Regions from separate parts of the Salipaludibacillus sp. CF4.18 genome, predicted to be linked through region 3. Evidence: riboswitches for the same ligand, from Rfam matches in the RefSeq annotation. Region 3 holds a riboswitch; each other region holds the start of a gene.
The links. A riboswitch is a leader RNA that binds a small molecule or an ion and turns the genes downstream of it on or off. The one in region 3 is predicted to bind cyclic di-GMP.
Positions count from the first base shown of each region.

Region 1: another riboswitch for cyclic di-GMP. It lies ahead of ACHABW_RS23955 (putative bifunctional diguanylate cyclase/phosphodiesterase); the one in region 3 lies ahead of ACHABW_RS07550 (flagellar assembly protein A).
Region 2: another riboswitch for cyclic di-GMP. It lies ahead of ACHABW_RS09710 (chemotaxis protein CheX); the one in region 3 lies ahead of ACHABW_RS07550 (flagellar assembly protein A).

Region 1 covers NZ_JBIMEV010000079.1:6,070-13,022, forward strand. The annotation lists gene ACHABW_RS23945 (MATE family efflux transporter) at 1-1,285, opposite strand, end outside; gene ACHABW_RS23950 (ZinT/AdcA family metal-binding protein) at 1,640-2,437, shown strand; cyclic di-GMP riboswitch class I at 2,998-3,080, shown strand; gene ACHABW_RS23955 (putative bifunctional diguanylate cyclase/phosphodiesterase) at 3,177-5,441, shown strand; gene ACHABW_RS23960 (ABC transporter substrate-binding protein) at 5,619-6,623, opposite strand.
Region 2 covers NZ_JBIMEV010000011.1:91,239-98,191, reverse strand. The annotation lists gene ACHABW_RS09715 (BCCT family transporter) at 19-1,536, shown strand; cyclic di-GMP riboswitch class I at 1,808-1,904, shown strand; gene ACHABW_RS09710 (chemotaxis protein CheX) at 2,045-2,506, shown strand; gene ACHABW_RS09705 (response regulator) at 2,585-2,884, shown strand; gene ACHABW_RS09700 (cytochrome P450) at 3,247-4,551, shown strand; gene ACHABW_RS09695 (hypothetical protein) at 4,654-5,313, opposite strand; gene ACHABW_RS09690 (amino acid ABC transporter ATP-binding protein) at 6,247-6,953, opposite strand, start outside.
Region 3 covers NZ_JBIMEV010000008.1:36,847-43,799, reverse strand. The annotation lists gene nagA (N-acetylglucosamine-6-phosphate deacetylase) at 1-1,123, shown strand, start outside; gene nagB (glucosamine-6-phosphate deaminase) at 1,149-1,868, shown strand; gene ACHABW_RS07555 (hypothetical protein) at 1,964-2,407, shown strand; gene ACHABW_RS07550 (flagellar assembly protein A) at 3,274-5,319, opposite strand; cyclic di-GMP riboswitch class I at 5,375-5,471, opposite strand; gene ACHABW_RS07545 (fluoride efflux transporter FluC) at 5,686-6,102, shown strand; gene crcB (fluoride efflux transporter CrcB) at 6,093-6,494, shown strand; gene ACHABW_RS07535 (BCCT family transporter) at 6,581-6,953, opposite strand, start outside.

The DNA of each region.
Region 1 (6,953 bases), on a different contig from region 3:
ATAAAATGAACGATGCCCACAAACCGTGATTCTGAAAAATAGGTACAAGGATAGCTGCACTTGTGATGAAAACGAGCATTGAGACAATAAGGGAATTCCTGATTGGAGCGGCTTCGGTTGCACCTGAGAAAACGCCGTTTAGCTGTATGCCCCAGAATGTAAAAATCGGAAATAATAACAACCAGAAAAAATAGATCTCCGAAAGACGTTGTACTTGAGGAATGGACGTATAAAACGAAATAATTACTTCTGCCCCGGCTACAAGCGAGAGAGTTAGCGCAACACTAAATATAATGCCCCACTTTGCGGAGAGCTTTAATATATTATGAAATAACTTAGGCTGTTTCATTCCTATGGATCTGCCGATTAATATACTGCTTGCATTGGATAGGCCACCGAAGCAATAGGCAAGCAAAAAATGAATTTGAAATAAAATGGCATTGGCTGCCAAAGTTGTGTCATCCATTCTTGCTCCTAAGGAAGTAAACATCGTATAAACCGTTAGCAAGCATACAGAGCGAATAAATAAATCCCGATTCACTTCTAGCATTTTTTTAAAGGAACTTGTGTTTGAAATATCTGACCACGAGAATAAAGACCAGTTTAAAAGGGTTTTGTTGAGAAGGAGGAGTAGAATGATTCCGCTCAAAACAGCACTTAATTCTGCGAGTAAACTAGCAAATGCTACTCCTTGTACGCCCCAGTTGAAGACATGGACAAATAAGAGATCTAACAAAATATTAATCGTATTCATGCCTATTTGAATGAACAGGGCGCTCTTTACATAGCTTTTTCCGATCAACCAGCCAAGAATTACAAAGTTAACGAGTGTAAAAGGGGACGACCAGATTCGAATATTAAAATAGAGCTCAGCTTGTTCTGCGACCTCCGTGGTAGGGTGAATGACAGTTAGTGACAGCCACCTGATAGGTTCCTGGAAAATGATAAAGGCTAAACCAAAAAAAACAGCGATCATAAAAGGACGAATAAATGCTTGATAAAGTTCTTTTTCATTGTTTGCACCATGCGCTTGTGCAGTGAAACCTGATGTACTTACTCTTAGAAATCCCAATACCCAGAATAAGGTATTGAAGACTATACTTCCAACTGCCACACCACCGATGTAGGAAGGATCAGTCAATTGGCCAACCACAGCAGTATCAACAGAACTTAACAAAGGCGTTGTCATTGTAGAAATCATTAAGGGAATGGCAAGTTTCATATATTGATTACTAGTTACCTCAGTTTGTAAAGGTACAGGAGGAAGGCTTGAGGAAGTTCCCATTTTGGTTCTCCTTTTTTTCTTTTTTTGTGGAGGGACGAATTAGTGATTTTTAATACAGATGACGATTTTTTAATCCAACTTTACGCAGGAGTTCAATCGAATTCTGTTTCTGATTAAGTCGGTCGGTTCCAGTTATAAAGGCTATGGAAAGGTTGAATATAGTCTCTTCTTTCCTTCCGAAAAACAATTGTATCATTATTTTAGAGATACCTTAACAAACGTTTTTTTATTTGTGCTTTGTTATTCATAGATTCAGAAACAGTTCATTATAATTGCTTGACGCTAACTGGGAATCTATGTATAATCGTAAAGCGCAATGATTTCGATTTAAAATCAAAAGAAGGAGTGTTTATTATGAATTCATCTATCAAAATGTTAAGTATTTTCACAATCACCGCTTTTTTAGCAGCAGGATGCGGGTCTTCCAATTCTGCGGAAGAAGCATCCGCCGACGAAGAAAAAAATAACGGCTCCTCCTCTGAGACAGTTGAAACTACCGAAACGGAGGAAGAGACAAATTCGAACAGCCATAATCATGAAAATAATCACGATCATGACGATGATAACAACCACAATCATGAGAACAATCACGATCACGATCATGATGAGGAAACGGAACAAATTTACAACGGGTATTTTGAAGATGAGCAGGTGGAAGATCGCTCCCTCTCTGATTTGGAAGGGGATTGGCAATCTGTCTACCTCTACTTACTGGATGGTGAACTGAATGACGTTTTCTCGCATAAAGCCGAGCAAGATGAGGATATGACTGAGGAGGAATATAAAGAATATTATGAGGTCGGTTATGAAACAAATGTCGACCGGATTGTTTTCGAGGATGACACGGTTACCTTTCATGAAGATGGAGAGGCATATTCCAGTGAGTATTCGTATGATGGGTATGAAATTCTTACGTACGATGCAGGAAATAGAGGCGTTAGGTTCATCTTTGAACGGATGGACGAATCTGAGTATATGCCGCAGTATATTCAATTCAGTGATCATATTATTTCCCCTACAAAATCGGACCACTATCACCTGTATTGGGGAGACAACCGCGAAGAACTGCTAGAAGAAGTTACCAACTGGCCGACTTATTACCCATCAGACATGGATGGCCACGAGATTGCGCACGAGATGATTGCTCATTAAATCTTTCCATTATTAGTCATTGCTATATAATAGAAGGATCTTACTAGAACTTTAGTGAAAGTGCTTAAGAGGTAATTCAGCTCGGAAGGATTGATACGGACCAATCCTAGTTATAGTGATGCAGCATCGTGAAATCATTGATCAGTTTCGCCGTGAAAGCTAACGATTTATTATAAAGAAGACACTACGGGTTTTTCTTACAAGAATTATAAAATCATTGGTTTTTAGAGATTGTTGTTTTACTTTGAACGGAGAGGCTTGAATCCGCTCTAAGCGGACCTTTAAAAACAACAAATCGCTATAGAATACAGAAAAACTGCTCCAGAATTATGGGGCAGTTTTTTCTATGAAACTAATTATTTGATATTTTTATGCTGTCACTACTTTATCTTCCTCATCGAGAGGTTCCATGCGATTAACGGAAATACTGGATAGTAAGCCGAGTATGTAATTCTTTAGATATATAATATATGTTTAATTTGAAACTTTGAATAGTTAAATATAACTAGTCTACTAAGAGTTTGTATGGTAAAATATAACTGTGTATATTTAAATATATTTCTTTGAACCGGCAAACTCATTGAAAAGTGAGGACGCAAAGCTACAGGCCTAAGGAGATCACTATGGTTGCTGGGTTCCCAAAGGAATAACGAACGAAGTTATTTCCATAAGGGAGTAGCTTTTTTGTATACATGTTTACATACTAACTAATACATTTGAGAGAATGTGAGGAACTATTATGATGACTAAAAAACAGTCAGGCGCTCTGCTTATTACCATTATCATCACATTATTTTACGTGTGGAATTATCTATTTAAAGAAAACGAATGGATGGGTGCACTTGGAGCGAGTTCTATTCCATTTATTGGAGGAACCTTGAGTTTAATCTGGCTTTATCAGGCATATCGTAAGAATAGAACGACGCAAAGATATTTCTGGCTGTTGTTAATTTTTGGTGTCTTTCTAAACATTTCAGGAAATTTGATCTGGACTTTAGGCATAATTACCATAGGGGACACTACTTATCCTGATATTTCATGGTTACTCTGGCTCTTAGCGTATATATTCTATTTAGCAGCATTAATTTATAAAACGAAGATAATTAATGGCTTTGGTGCAAATAACCCGTATTTATTTAATATCACTGTTTTTATGTTGATTGCTTCTGTAATCAGTATTCATTATTTCATTGAACCACTCATCGTTATTCAAAGTAATTCCTTTTTGATGACAATCATTAATATTGGTTTTCAAATATCTAACTTAAGTATTGCGTTTGTTGTAATGTATCTCTATTACCTTGCTCGACATAGTATTGAAAAAAAGCTGATTCAAATTATAATTATTGCATTTTCCGTGAGACTTATTGCTGACACAGGTTATACATTTATATCCATTCATGGGACTTATGAGATAGGAGGTTTTATCGAACCATTATGGGTATTTGCTGTCATGTTGATGGGGTTTGCCAGCTTTTTTGAGCAGGAACACGCGTATAATAATATACAAACAAAAAGTTATGTAAAAGAGAAAGAGCCTATTTTTCCATATATAAGTGCGGTAATTCTCATTGTACTAGTTGCCCAAAGCTACCAATGGGAGCTTAATGCTTTAAGTATTGGTATAAGTATAATTTTCTTTATGATTATTATTCGGCACCTCTCGATTATTAAGAAAAATAAGAATCTGATGAGTGAATACAGAAATTTAGCGTTTCATGATTCATTAACCGGTCTGAATAATCGGACAAGTTTTCATCACGATTTAGGACTTCAGATGGGAAACGCAAAACAAATTGACAGCACAGTTGCTTTGTTATTGATTGATTTAGATCAATTTAAACTTGTAAATGACACGCTTGGCCATCAAATAGGCGATCAACTGTTAAAATTAGCTTCGGTACGGTTACAATGTTCAACAGGTAATGATGCAGAGATTTACAGAATAGGTGGAGATGAATTTGTTATCATTCTATCAGATGCTACAGAGGAAAATTGTATTAAAGTAGCTAGAAAAATATTAAAAGAGTTTTCAAAATCTTTTAGTGTTGCTGGTCATGAAATGACAGTTACAGCAAGTATTGGAATAAGTTTATATCCGGAGCATGGGGAAGATCGGGAATCGTTACTTAAAAATGCAGATGCCGCCATGTACTTGGCAAAGGGAAATGGAAGGAATAAATTCCGTTTTTACAATTCGAAATTGAATGAGATAATGGTACGAAAGATGAAAATTGATAGTGAATTAAGAAAAGCAATGGAAAATAACGAATTCCATCTTGTGTATCAACCTAAAATTAATCTACAATCAAGAGAAATTATTGGTATGGAAGCGCTCTTACGGTGGAATAGTACTGAACTTGGATCAGTATCACCGGTTGAGTTTATCTCTATAGCAGAAGAAACGGGACAAATTGTTGCCATTGGAGAATGGGTTTTAGAAACAGCTTGTAAACAAAACAAAAGATGGCAAGAGGCAGGATTTCCACTTTTATGCGTGTCGGTAAATGTGTCTGTCCGGCAATTCCAGCAAAACGCTTTCCTTGAAACCGTAAAAGGTGTTTTACAAAATACAGGTCTTGAACCTCAGTTTTTAGAATTAGAAATCACAGAAAGTGTGATGCAAAATAAAGCCGAGTCTACTGAATTGTTAAAAGGATTGCGGAAGATTGGCGTGAAGACATCGATTGATGATTTTGGAACGGGATACTCCTCCTTGAATATTCTTAGAGAGCTTCCCATTGATACGATTAAAATCGACAAGTCATTTATTGATGGTATTTTGGACTCGGCAAGTGAATCGATGATTAAAACAATTATGGATATAGGATTGAATTTAAATCTTGAGGTGATTGCTGAAGGGATAGAGCATGAATGTCAGGTTGAAATGTTAGAAAAATACAACTGTAGATTTGGACAAGGTTATTTGTTTTTAAAGCCTACAGATAGAGCTGGTTTCGAGAAATATCTTGAAACGTATACTGCTCAAACTAGCTTGAATTAGTTGAATGGGTATTGTGTGATTCACAAAAAAGAGGTATTCTGCTTTCGCAGAATACCTCTTTTTTACGAAGAAATTTATATAATTATCCCGTCTTTTGTTCGAACTATATCCCTTTATCAGAAGAAGTGTCCACCAAGTTCTACTTAGAACAGGTGGACACTTGCTTATAGGTTGACGTTACTCTACTAAGCTTTCAAGTACATCATCGATAATTTGATCATTTGCAACAGGTCCATTGTATAACCAGCTTGTAGTTGACTCGTATTCATAAACTTGATCATTTTTTACGGCAGGAATATTTTGCCACAAAGGATCTTCTAGTAGTTCTATGCTATCATCTAATTCACTGCTAATTAAAAAGAGATGTTCTGTATCCAACTGAGCGACTTCTTCTAAAGAGATAGGTGACCAGTCACTGGTAGCAGATTCAGAAATTTCCTTAACAACGTCTGGTGAAGCGAGACCTAAATCTCCATACATAACAGCGCCACTGGATGCCGTTTCGCTAACTATAAAGAGCTGACCACCAGTAAGCCAGACCGCGGCTACAGAATCTTCTCCAATAGAATCCTTGATTATATCCTGGGATTCTTCTGCTTTTGCATCATAATCTTCCAATATTTGATCTGCTTCATCGTTAAGATTTAAAACTTTTGCTATTTCTACCAAGTCTTCGCGCCAATTTTCACTGTCTTCTGTACCAACAACATAAGTCGGCGCAATCTTTGAATATTGACCGTATTTTCCGTCACCAACAGTTTCAGCTGAGCCGACTAATAGTAAATCTGGAGAAAAACTAGTAACGGCTTCAAAAGGAAGGTCGAACGGAATCGTAGGTATGTCTTGTAAATCTTCCTGTAAATAGTCTTGAATCCCTGCACCATCTGAAATTGACCATTGCGCTACTGGAGAAACTCCAAGTGCTACCAAATAATCTTCTAAATAAGATGCGATAATTCGCTCTGGATTTGCCGGAATGACAACTTCATTTCCAAGTGAATCGGTTAATGTTGTTTCTGTGCTAGTATCGGAAGTTCCAGCTGCTTCTGTATTTTCCGTAGTTTCATCAACAGTCTCTTCAGCAGTTTCCTCACTGTTGGAACTAGTTTCATTATTTTCTCCACACCCGACAAGTGTTAAAGAAAGTGCTAATATACTAAAACCAAGTATACGTTTATTCATTGATAGTATTCCTCCTAATGGATAGATAAGTACTTTACTCAGATAATGATAACGATTATCATTATCGATAGCAAGAGTTTTTTTAAAAGTAGATATAATGACAATTCAATAGGACAAATATCAAAATAAATTCTCACAATAATCCATGTAGTAGAGAGTATTTTGGTGTATAATGATAATCATTCTCACAAGAAGAGAGAGACGCTTTCATTTCTGACTAATTTGAGAAAATAAAGATCAGTATTTAATGAATGTATAGCCATTTTTAATTCTGGCTGAAGTAAAGGAATGAAAAATATGGTATTGAATGAGCAAGAGTCTCCAAGTGAA
Region 2 (6,953 bases), on a different contig from region 3:
CCTTTAGGAGGCTTTATATTGAAACAACGACAAATTGAATGGCCGGTTTTTCTTATCAGCGGGGGTTCACTCGTTTTATTTGTGATCGCTTCTTTTATTTCAGTCGAGTGGATAGCTAATTTCGTTGAGTCAACATTCGCCTGGTCCGCAACTTATTTTGGTGCTTTTTGGCAAGTATTTATGCTACTTAATTTAATCGTTGCTGCCGTTATGATGGTATCCAAATATGGAAATGTGCGCCTTGGAGAGCCTGGAAAACCTGAAACGAGTACATTTAAGTGGATAGCCATGATCATGACCACTCTTCTTGGAGGCGGTGGTGTCTTTTGGGCAGCAGCAGAACCGATGTACCACTTTCTAGAGACTCCGCCAATGTATGGGGATATTGCTCCAGGTCAAGAAGCTACTATTTCACCCGCCTTGGCACAATCCTTCTTAGATTGGGGATTCTCCGGTTGGGCAATATTAGGTACATTAGGTGTTGTCGTTTTGATGTATGGCTACTCAAAAGGGTTGCCAATGAAACCTCGTACGCTTCTTTATCCCCTTTTCGGTGACAGCATTATGAAAAAAAACAGCATTCTAGGTATAATAGTAGACGCTTTTTCTATCATAGCAGTTGCTGCAGGAACGATAGGACCTATTGGCTTTTTAGGACTTCAAGCAGCCTATGGCCTTGAGTCATTGTTTGGTATCCCAAATACATTCTTAACGCAAGTAGTGATTATATTTTCTCTTGTCACCATTGCCGCCATATCTGCACTAACCGGCATTCATAAAGGAATCGAATGGCTAAGTCGTTTTAATATCATATTAACAATAACTTTGATGATCCTTATTTTAATCATAGGGCCAGCAGGTTTTATCTTCGACTCTTTCATTGGTACTTTTGGACTCTATCTTGGAGATTATTTTGAACTAAGTTTATACAGAGGGGATCGAGATTGGCTCGGCTACTGGACCATTTTCTTTTGGGCCTGGTTTATTGGTTTTGGTCCTGCCATGGCGCTTTTCATTAGCCGTATCTCTCACGGACGGACTGTTCGAGAGTTATTCCTTGCTGTCATTATTATTGCACCTCTCGTGACCAATTTTTGGTTTACCGTTGTTGGTGGATCAGGGATATTTTTCGAGCTTCAAAACCCTGGCTCTATCGGAGATGCACTCTATGAAGGCGGAATGCCGGCTACAATGATTGCGATCGCAACTCAACTACCATTCGGCACATGGGTAGCAAGTGCTTTCTTATTTGTTAGTATTGTATTTGTTGCTACGACAACTGATTCCATGGCGTACAGTATCTCTATGACAGTAACCGGAAATGATACTCCTGCTAGAAGTATTCGTGTGTTTTGGGCAATAACTATGGGAGCCGTAGCAGCAGTATTGCTATTCATAGGCGAAGGCAGTATTAATGCCCTACAGTCATTTATTGTTTTTACCGCTGTTCCTGTTTCGCTTATTCTCCTTCCTACGCTTTGGTTAGCACCTAAGGTAGTAAAAAAGATGGCTAAATCTCAAGGTATAATAAAATAGACAAAATCAAAGATTCTCAAAAGGGCATCATGGCCTTATGAGAATCTTTTTTTACGAAGTTTTCTCTTGTGAGACTTTAGTTTAGTACTTCAAGCCTAGGGTAAAATCCTTCTATTAATGGTGCTCTTCTTCAATTGCATAAGAATTACTAGTCCATACGAAATGTGTACAATGAAATAAAGTTTTGTCGAAATAGGTTGATATATGAGATAAATCATTGTAATATTATAAAAGACAGGTGATAAAGGTCCTACTAACATTATAATATTAGTATTGATATAGGCAAACTATTCGAAAGGGTAGGACGCAAAGCATAGGGTCTAAAGTATGGGAATTATTTCTTTTACCAGGATAGCCTAGCCGCCACGGTTTTCAGATGGCTGCCACAGTTATACTAGGTAGCTATTTTTCATTTTTTATAAACGAAATACTTAACTTTACATGCGTCATTATACTTAATTGTAAAAAGACCGTACAACCATAGCTTTAAAAGGGGAGCAGTGATTATATGACAAACTTAACAACGGAAAAAAATCAAAATATTACTAATTTATTGAATGGAACAGTTAATGCGATCAAGAGCGTAGTCCCGTTAAATTTGGAACTCCACAAGGCAAAGTTATCTGAACAAGTTCTAACTTTGAATTATGGTGTCTTCATAGGAATTACAGGTGACCTTAAAGGGAAAATGATATTAACAGGAGATCCTGAAGTCTTTGGTGGAATCGGGCAAACAATGTTCGGCATGCCTCTTGAGGGAGAAATGCTACTTTCTTTTAGCGGGGAGTTAGGAAATATGATAGCCGGGAGATTGTCTACTAATATCACCGAACAAGGAGTTAATACAGATATCACTTCACCAACTATATTTCAAGGGAATACTACACTTACAGGATACAAAAAAGCACTTCACGTACCTGTTTCCTTTGAAAGCGTTGGACCAATGAGTATTTACTTTTTACTAGATTAATCTATTGAAATGACTATGATGCAATTCCAACAATGAAACCGTAAATAAAGATAGGGATAAACTTAGGAGGCGAAAAAGATGGCAAGTGTTTTATTTACAGATGATGCAGCTTTTATGAGAATGCAATTGAAAGATATTTTGACTAAACTTGGTCACGAAGTAATAGGTGAAGCAGAGAATGGTCAGGTTTCCATAGAAAAGTATCAAGAATTAAAACCCGATGTTGTCACAATGGATATAACTATGCCTGAGTTAAATGGTGTAGATACACTAAAAGAAATTAAAAAACTGGATGGTAATGCACTAGTTATAATGTGTTCAGCGATGGGTCAGCAAGGCATGGTTGTTGAAGCCATTCAAGCGGGTGCGAAAGACTAAATCGTTAAGCCATTTTCTTCAGAAAGAATTCAGGAAGCTTTAGGTTTTATAAAGATACAAAGCATTCAGATATAAAACTACAGGATAGACAGTTATGATCCATTCAACTGTCTATCCTTTTTTGCTGATTTTTTTAACGTACATCTCCTTAGACGTTTATCAAGATTGACTCTATGCAGTTTCATTAGAGATCTTAATCGAACTAGAATTATGAAAACTTAATCACATACTTAGTAAAATTTTAAAAGGAATATAGTAGAAATAATTCTGGCAAAGTTGGGGATAATACTTAGAAGATTATTGTTTTCGAAAGAGAGCATCAGAGTCTCAAAATTATTTACGATAAAGGGAGTTTTCCACTAATGAATGTAAAGACCCCGATTCCTAAAGCACAAGGCATTGATAATACACTGGCTCTCATCAAAGAAGGATTTCACTTTCTTCCTGGGCTCCGCAAAGAGTTAGAATCCGATATCTTTGAAACACGTCTTATGGGACAAAAAGTAATTTGTATGGGCGGTAAAGAAGCAGCGGAAATGTTTTATAACAACAACCTATTTAAGCGAAAAGATGCTGTCCCCACGCCTATTAAAAAGTCCCTGCTAGGTGAAGGTGGAGTTCATGGACTAGATGATGAAGCTCATAAACAACGAAAAAGAATGTTTCTATCTATGATGACTCCGGAAAGACTAGAGGATGTCAGAAAGATAGCGGTAAATGAACTCGATTCAAAGGTAGCTGAGTGGGAAACCAAGGAGAACGTAGTATTCTTTGAAGAAATAAAAGAAGTTTTAACCCGAACAGGCTGCAAGTGGGCCGGAATTCCACTGCGTGATCAAGATGTAAAACAACGCGCATGGGAGCTTGGCGAAATGGTTGATTCCTTCGGCGGCTCGGTTGCACGATTCAGAAGTGGTAAAAAAGCTAGGGAAAGTCAAGAAAAGTGGTTAAAAGGAATCGTCAAAAACGTCCGTTCTGGTAAAATTCCAGCTCCGGCAAATACAGCTGCATATATTATATCCCATCACCGTGAACCTAATGGGAAACAATTGGATGCACAAATCGCTGCTGTAGAATTGAATAATATCATTCGTCCGATTGTTGCAACAGCCTATTACCTAACTTTTGGTGCAATGGCGCTACATGAACATCCGGAAACCATTTCTAGTCTTAAGGAAAACAAAAGTAATTACAGCCTCATGTTTGCTCAGGAAGTCCGTCGCTTCTATCCATTTGCTCCAGCTATGGGAGCAAAAGTAAAAAAGAGTTTCTATTGGCACAACTATCATTTTAAAAAGAACATGCTAGTTATTTTAGATATTTTTGGCACGAATCATCATCCTGACATTTGGGACCATCCAGATGAATTCAAACCAGAGCGATTTAAGGACTGGAAAGGCAGTCCCTTTTCCTTCATTCCTCAAGGTGGTGGTGATCATATTGGCCATCGATGTGCCGGTGAATGGGTTACTGTCATGATCATGCGTTCATTTTTTCAATATCTCACCGAAAATATAACATACACAGTTCCCGACCAAAATTTAAACTATAGTATGACTCGAATGCCCACTGTACCGAAAAGTCGTTTTGTCATAACCCGTGTTAAAAAACTTAAAAAGTCATTGGATGATTTAGAGGATAATGAACAAACACACACAGTCATATAACAATTCTTATCGGCACTTAATTTATGGTAATAACAAAAGTAGCTGATGTCCGAGCATCAGCTACTTCTCTTAATTGCATATTTTATTTACATAAGTCACAGGTTATTGACTAGGAGGTTGTTGACTTTGACCACTCTGCTGTTGCCCTTGCTGTGATTGTTGCTGACCTTGTTGCTGACCTTGTTGCTGTAACTGGTTTTCGGTTTGGTGCAATTGACCATTAACTTGATTCAATACACTAAAAGACTGTAGTGATTGTTCAGCATCACCTAACGTTTGCGTTACTTGCTGTAATGATTGTTGAAGCTGTTGTAACGTTTGTTGCTGCTGTTGCTCTGTTTGAGAAGTGAATTGCTGTACTTGTTGCCTGAGTGCTTGAGCTTGTTGGTTTTGTCCCGACGAATTTTGTCCCGACGAGCCTCCACCCTGTTGCTGCTGCTGTTGGCCGTTGGATTGAAGCTGTGTTAACGCTTGTTGAACAGAATCTAACTGGCTTTTTAGTGGAGTAAGTTCATTTCCTACTTCTGCACTTACTACCTTTTCAATTTGTGCTAATTCGGCAGCTTTTGCTTTTGCTCTTGCCTTTACTTGTTCTGTTTCTTTTTCCATGGCAAATTCCTCCTTGTAGTTATAATTACTACTCTTATTTGATGATACTTTTGCCGTCTGATATGCTGGAGTTGGCTTATTAATAAGCTTCAATCCAACAAATATCACGCCGACCAATACAATAAGAGCTAGGAAGAGTATCATTTCATTCATCCCATACCTCCCCTGGAACAACTAAAAAAAGCTGTTGCACAACTCATATAATTAGCAAATATAAGTGAGGTTATGCACTTCTTACGTCCCCAATTATTACAAGTAAAGAATAGCCCCATGGATAATTATAATGATATAAATCCGGGGATAATTAATCATATAAAACAAACTGATAAATAATTTAAACGACATTTCCCGGGAAATTCTGACCTTTTTTACCAATTCCCTTAAAAATCAGTGTCTTTTTTCTAAATTATTGTTTTTGTTATAATGGAAGGTTGTTTGGAAGAATAACCGCTCGCTTTCCGTGGATGATCCGCGAGCAATCGAACGCTCTGCCGGATCTCGTTTATGTAATCATAATTTTTTCTAATAAGTTGAATAAAAGAGCAAATAGACACCAACATGTAGAAATGCAGTCTACATTGACTTTCTTATTTTTGAACAAACAACTAGAAGAAGCGAAGGCTGCGACTACCACGGAAAGCGTCAGCCTATACCTAAAGCATTCGAGCCTCTAGGTTAAATAAACGTTTGTTTAAGTAACAATTCATTATCCTTTTCTAGGTGTGTCTAAATAATTGATGTTACAATAACATTAATCTTTTATCTAGGAAAGGAATGATTGTAAATGAAAGACTACCACTGCTGTGCAACTTGTATTCATTTGACTATAACAAAAACAACCAACGGTACTAAGTACTTTTGCTCTCGCTTAGGATTTGAAACGAAAACTTCTTACCAATTTAATTGTTGGGAACCAAAAGATCATATTAAAAAATTGATGGAAAAAGAACGACCGGTTTAATCATCTATCGAATGTGATTTATATTTCAGCGATATATTATATATCCATAATAAAACTAAACCTATCTAAAAAAGGAACACAAGGAAAAATCCTCGTGCTCCCAACTATCTATGATACTATTTCAACTAAATTATCTTACTTAAAAACTCTTTCGTCCTTGGATGTTGCGGATCATCAAATATTTGACTAGGGGGACCTTCTTCCATGATTATGCCTTCATCCATGAAGATAACACGATCGCCCATTTCACGAGCAAATCCCATTTCGTGAGTAACCACGACCATCGTCATCCCCTCAATAGCCAAATCCTTCATAGCCTGTAAAACATCACCAACTAATTCCGGATCAAGTGCAGACGTCGGTTCATCAAATAACATGACCTTTGGATTCATTGCCAATGCGCGGGCAATTGCTACTCTTTGCTTTTGACCACCCGATAAACTTTTCGGATAAACGTCTGCCTTATCCGATAGCCCAACTTTAGCAAGTAATTCGAGTGCAGCCTTTTCTGCTTCTTCTTTAGAAATCCCTTTAACTTTAATAGGACCTAATGTGACATTTTCTAATACAGACTTGTGCGGAAATAAATTGAAATGCTGAAAAACCATACCTACTTGAGACCTTAGTTTGTTAATATTAACCTTTGGGTCTCGTAAACTTTCTCCATCTATAACTACATCTCCTGAAGTAATTTCCTCGAGATGGTTCATACAACGTAAAAATGTACTTTTTCCTGATCCTGATGGTCCAATGACACAGACAACTTCTTTCTCTTTAACCTCAGCATCTATACCTTTAAGTACTTCTAAGTCCCCAAATGATTTGTGAAGAT
Region 3 (6,953 bases):
AATGGGTAAAATAGAAAATCCGTTGGTTTGCTTAACCAATGGGAAATTGGAAAACATAGCTGAAAAATCTGCTGATAATAACAAACATATAGATGAAGTAATTACGTTTCATGAACCTGTAAAAATCATACCTGGTTTTATAGACGTGCATATTCATGGTGCGGCAGGTGCAGATGTGATGGACGGTACTTTGAAAGCATTAGAAACAATGAAGCAGGCTTTGCCAGAAGAAGGGACAACATCTTTTTTGGCAACTACGATGACACAATCTGTGGACGATAAAATAAAGGCCTTAAAAAATGTTCGAAGCATGATGAGTTCAAAAGATTCCAGTGGGGCTGAAATATTAGGTGTCCACTTAGAAGGTCCTTTTATTTCTGATCAACGCGCTGGAGCCCAGCCTTTGAAGTTTATTCAGAAGCCTTCTCGTGAACTATTTAATCTTTTCCAAGAGGCATCAGGAAATGCAATAAAATTAATAACCATGGCTCCTGAAGAAGATGATGAGGGGTTGGTCGAAGAATTACTTATAGAAGGCGTTCTTCCTTCTATTGGCCATTCCGATGCCACATATAAACAAATGAAAACTGCTATAGAAGATGGGTTCACGCATGTTACCCATCTTTTCAATGGAATGAGGGGAGTACATCACAGAGATATTGGTGTTGCGGGTGCATCTCTCTTACATGACGAGCTTATAGTAGAGATGATTGTAGATGGTATTCATATTTCACCCCCAATGGTTAAATTGGCTTATAAAAATAAAGGCGCAGATAAAATTGTATTAATCACAGATGCGATGAGAGCAAAGGGAATGCAACCTGGCAGCTATTCTCTCGGGGGGCAAAAGGTTCAGGTGGATGCAACGCAAGCGAAGTTGGCAGATGGCACTCTTGCGGGAAGTATTATAAAAATGAACGAGGCTGTAAGAAATATGCAGACATACACGGGGTGTTCATTTGAGGAAGCTGTTAATATGGCTACCATTAATCCTGCTAAACAGTTAAAAATTGATGGACAAAAGGGTAGCTTACGACCGGGGAAAGATGCTGATTTTTGTGTCGTAAATGATAATCTTGATATCCTGCAAACGTATGTAAAAGGAACGAAAGTTTTTGGATGAGTAAAGGAGGATATTCACCTTGGATATGATCAAAGTACAAAATTATCATGAAATGAGTATGAAAGCGGCGCAAATCGTTATTGACTCATTAAAAAATAAACAAATAAATGTCCTTGGTTTCGCAACTGGAGGCACACCAGAAGGTTTTTATAAATACTTCGTGCAAAACTTAAAGCAGGTACAACTCGCTTTAAAAGATTTGCATACGGTGAATTTAGACGAATATATTGGATTATCAGAAAATAACCCTAATAGCTATCATCACTATATGGAGAAACATTTATTTCAGTTTTTGAATCTTAAAAAAGACCAAACCCATCTTCCAAATGGAAATGCTGAAAATATTACTGGAGAATGCAAACGATATGAACAGTTAATACAAGATTTGGGAGGCATTAATTTACAATTACTTGGTGTCGGAAGTAATGGTCATATTGGTTTTAATGAGCCGGGAAGTTCCTTCCATGGTAGAACGCAAGTGGTAGATTTAGCTCCTTCAACAATCGAAGCAAATGCAAGGTATTTTACTGATGAAAAGGATGTTCCGAATAAGGCAATTACGATGGGGATTCAAACCATTATGGAAAGTAAAAGTATTTTGTTGCTCGCTTCAGGAGCAGAAAAGGCGGAAGCAATATATCAGTTAATGCATGGAGCTGTAAATGATAAGTTCCCGGTGACCATTTTACAAAAACATCCTAGTTTGATAATAATAGCTGATCAAGAGGCAAGAAGTTTGCTGTGAAATATTTCGAGGAATTTTTCCAAATTTCACCCATATTTTGTCGATCTATAGTAATATAGAAATAGATTACTATTATAGTATAAGCAGGTGATAGAGTGAAATTCGTGTCATTAACGTTTATATTTCTTTCTCTAATTACGTTTAAGCAATGTGGTGGAGCTTCTGAACATGAAGATATAGATTTGAATATCAATCCGGTTTATTCAGGGGGGAGCCTCTCGGCAACGCCATATATTGTTTATGAGGGAGTGGACCCAACTACGTTCCAGTTTGGCAGTAGTATTGCTTGGATTGAAAAAATAACCTTAGATGATGAGGTCCTTTATGAATACGAAGGAGAGGACGTAGATGTAGATCAACAAACAACCTTGGAAGAAGACGGTGAAAGAACAGGTTTCACTGTTGAAGTCGACACTGACCCAGGAAGTTTTGACGTTCATATGGTATCGGAATTCATGGTTGAGACTGAGGATGGAGAGCTTCAAGAGTTCCGTCATCAAACAATTCGGACAGTTGAGGTTAAAGATGAGGAAGAGTAGTGATTTACAATACTGCTAATTCATTTGCAGTAATTGATAAATCGATATTAAAATCAAAATGCTGTCTCTTAAGGTTTTTTAAAACCTTTACGGGACAGCATTTTAAGTTTATTTTTACCATAATTTATAAAGTTATCGGTTTTTTGGAGATTGTTTTTTTCTACGAACGGAGAGGCTAGAATTTGCTCTAGGGGGACGCTTTCCGCGTAGCACCTACAAAAGTAGCACGTTGAAAACGAGAGCATAGGCGAGGATGAAGGAGATTAGAAGTCGAAAAAAGAGGTAGGTGCTACCGTCGTAGCACCTACAAAAGTAGCACGTTGAAAACAAGAGCAAAGGCGAGAATGAAGGAGATTGGAAGTCTAGAAAAGAGGTAGGTGCTACCGTCGTAGCACCTACCAAAGTAGCACGTTGAAAACAAGAGCAAAGGCGAGAATGAAGGAGATTAGAAGTCGAAAAAAAGGTAGGTGCTCCTGCGGTTACTCGTCGCAGAAAACATTGCTACCGTCGTAGCACCTACAAAAGTAGCACGTTGAAAACGAGAGAAAAGGCGAGGATGAAGGAGATTAGAAATCGAAAAAAGAGGTAGGTGTTACCGTCGTAGCAGGTCGAAAACGAGAGCAAAAACGAAAAATTCATGGAGACTCCTTTGGAAAAATGATCCAAGCAAGAACCCGCAGAGCGTCAGTTTGTTCGAGGAGGCTCGCCGATCATCCACGGAAAGGGAGTGGTAATTTTTTCTAACATCCATGATAACCGAGTAACAAATACAAAAGACGATACACTTTTCTCATAGGAGACCTCATTATTTTGATTTATGCAAAAATCCTTCAGCGAAGTTTCTCACTGAAGGTAAAAATAGTTGTTTAATAAAGGACTATTTGATGATCATTATTCAAGTAGGCTTTTATATTTGTCTTGGTATCAGTTAGTTTAAGTTGCTTCTGTCCTATCCTCAAAAAAACATCCGTATAAGCCTGTTTTATTTCAATTGTTTGATCTTCTGGAACTTCTATCACTGTTTTCACTCCGGATTCAGAGCCGGCATTCTCAATCCGTACACCTTTTTTCCCGAAAATATAACCCCCCATTAGTTTCCCTTTTATCGTGACTTCGCCGTCAGCATGGATCTTTGAATGAATAGAGCCCTTTCCGGCAATTTGGACATCCCCGTTACAATGTATATCACTATTCATTGTATATAAAAGTTTAATAGTTGAGACTGAATTGGAGGGACTTTGACAAATGTCCAATAGTTCGTATACTTCATCACTAAACGTTTCAAGATCGGATAGGTTATTAAATGCATTAGTGTGATAGACGAGTAACCCTTTATAAATTTTACCGGCAAAGGTTTGCCAACGCCGATCGAGTAAGTTTTGTTTATCGTTGATTAAAGAGATCATCGCTTTACACTTTAAAGAAAAGTCTTTAAATTTTGTTTCCATTAATACTCGAATGGCAGGACCTAATCCTTGACTGTTGGGTTTTATTTGTTGGTAGTGTGGTGATTTGACCAGCTGTTTTAACATCGTTTGAAATTGATGAAACTCCAGAATAAATGGCTCCAATTGTGTGTACATTTGATCAAATACAAGGCTGTTTTTTCCCGCGATTAAAGAACTAGATATGGCATTCCCGGCTACGGTAATGGAGTTCCTCGTCTGAATTATGCTGTGAAGGACACTTCTGTGAATAAACGCAGATCCTTCTGCATCCACCGTCATCTGTTCATTTACGTGCCCTGTTATTTCTACATCGCCCACAAAATGAATGTTTCCGTGTTCTAGATTTAAGTCTCCGTGATGTAAAAGTTTGGGTAATACAGATACTCGAACTAATTGACCGAGTTTCTCGATTTTTGGACGACCATTCTCCGTACTAATCAGTTTATTCTCTTCTTCTAGATAAGAGACGCCACTGCCAACTTTCAGCGTAACTGCTTTACCCGGCTTCGCTTTCATAACATCGCCATAGATTGTGATACCATCTTCGCCACCAGTGGGCTCGTCAACAGTACCTAAAAGTTGCCCTTCTTCGATGGAGGGAATGTAAATGGATTCTCTAAAATCCATCGTTCCATCCACATTTTCAGCAAAATTTAATTTCTTTTCCTTTGTATCAATAGTGAAATTAACCTCACCGTGCTTACCGTGCTTTGGTAGAAGTCCTTCGGCAATGACGAAGGTTTTTTCCTCCAGCGTAGAGCATGCTTCTTTAATTTTATTAGTTTCAATGCCATGAATGACTTTCATTTTGGCTAATTGTTCAAATACATCTTCTTCCATCAATTGATTATTCGGTTGCTTTCTTTCTTTTGGCAGTAAAGTTATCTTTTCATTGGGTGGATGATCCGGTATATAAGGAATCAAATAATATCCGGGCTTAATAGAAAGGATGACAGTCTGTGTCTCTTGATTAACCTTAAGAGACCAAGCTGTTTCTACAGTTTTTGGGGTTAATTCAAATGTAATGGAATCACCTTGTGAGAGAAAGGTTTTCTCTTTAATGATTTCCCCGTTTTTCTTCACTTGAAGTGATTCTGTCGGCTCTATGATTGGTTTTGCAGTATCTGAATCTTTAAAATACAAGTTTCCATCTTTAATCCATGCTTTTCCAAGTAGATTCACTTGTGAAATGTTAGCGGTGGCGTGAGTGCTAGGAGTGCTTTGGTCATGGATTTCTTGTTTAAGCAGCTCTTCCCAGTTCAATTCCTTTTCTGGTATTTCTGAATTTTTTTCTTTAATGACTACTTCTATTTTCACTTTTGATTTACTGAGTCCAAATAAACGATTGGAACCGGAATCTATTACTTTGATTTCTACATCATCTTCTTGTAATTGAAGTTCGTAGAGAGCCTTTTTAACAACGGAATCTCTATTTTTCCCTTGAAATACTAATGATTGAGTCAAGGTTATCACCGCCTCTTTCCATATTATTATGGTTAAGAAACAGGGATTATCCTGTTTCGGTAGCTCAGCCATCATAAGACATACATTTATATTAGTCCGTTAGATCTGTAGCTTTGCGTCTCTATTTTTCAATAGATTTGCCGTTATCGTCAGTCTTTTGTTTAAAGGTGTTAAATTCAAATTGGTAAATAACGTCTAATTACTTTTATTATAAACTTAAATAAGATCTAAATATATATTTTTTTGAAAACATAAAATAATCAATACTACGACCCCACCCCCCGTTTAATTATCAACAATTAATTTGATATTGAGAAATGCTTTATGCGATGATAATGAAAGAGAAGATGAAAGGTTGCGTTCGGGATGATGCAAAAACATGGATGGGTGGTTCTTTCTGTTTTTCTTGGTGGATCTTTAGGGACATTGTTAAGATATTTGATAAATATGCAAACGACGACCCTCCTGTTTCCTGTAGGAACGATTATTGAAAATATCATAGGCAGTTTATTGTTAGGGACATTAACAGGATGGACACTTGTGAAGGTAATCGTACCTGTTTTGAAAGAAGGGATTGGTGTTGGTTTTTGTGGGGGGTTTACGACGATGTCGACCTTAGCGGCAGATGCTGTGCTCTTAGGCGGGACCGATTCAATGGGATCATTGGCGACTTATCTTCTCATATCACTATTCGGCGGGATGTTTGTTGCCGCTATTGGATTGATGATAGGGCAGTACCTTGCTAATAGAAGTGTTAAGAAGGAATCGAGGGAATGGTCATGAACATCCTGCTTGTTGCATTAGGAGGTGGACTAGGCGCCTCATGCAGGTATTTGCTTGGAGCGTGGGTGAAGTCGCACCTAAAACAGAGAAGTATACCAACAGCGATGCTTATGGTGAATATACTCGGCTCCTTATTTCTTGGTCTATTTTTCGGAGGGGTATATCAGGAAGTTCCTCAGATAGTTTATGATGATCTTCCTTTCTTAGTTTTCGCAGTTGGATTCTGCGGAGCATTCACGACATTTTCAACGTTTAGTGTAGAAGCCGTGACCTTATTACAGAAACAAAAAAAGCGAGAGTTTATTACATATGTAAGTTTATCCATAGGAGGAGCTATGATTGCTTTTCTGATTGGAATGTTTCTGGGCAGTCAGGTGATGAAGTTCATTTAAATGAAAAAGGGCACTCAAGTGAAATTCATTTGAGTGCCCTTTTTAATACTCTTAGCTTAATATCATACTCCATTTCATTAGTATGCTTATTTCTTACTATCAGGATTATCTTTGTGTGAATCTTTTACAGTTTTCTTTTCTTCCGAAGGAGAAAAGTCGTCAGATAATTGATCGCCAAGATCCTTTCGAAGATCTTGATAAATTTTTTCTTTAAATTCCTCGTACACCTCGTTTTTAATATCATCATATACTTCATCTTTAACCTGGTCGTATACTTCGGTTTTAATATCTTTATATGCCTCTTCTCTGAAATCATCGTACACTTCATCTTTTACCTGTTCATAAATGTCGTCTTTCATATCGCCGTACGCTTCTTCTTTGAAGTTATCATAGATATTTTCTTGCATTCCGCCATAGACTTCATCTTTTACTTGGCGAGTATGACGTTTGTTCTTTAGA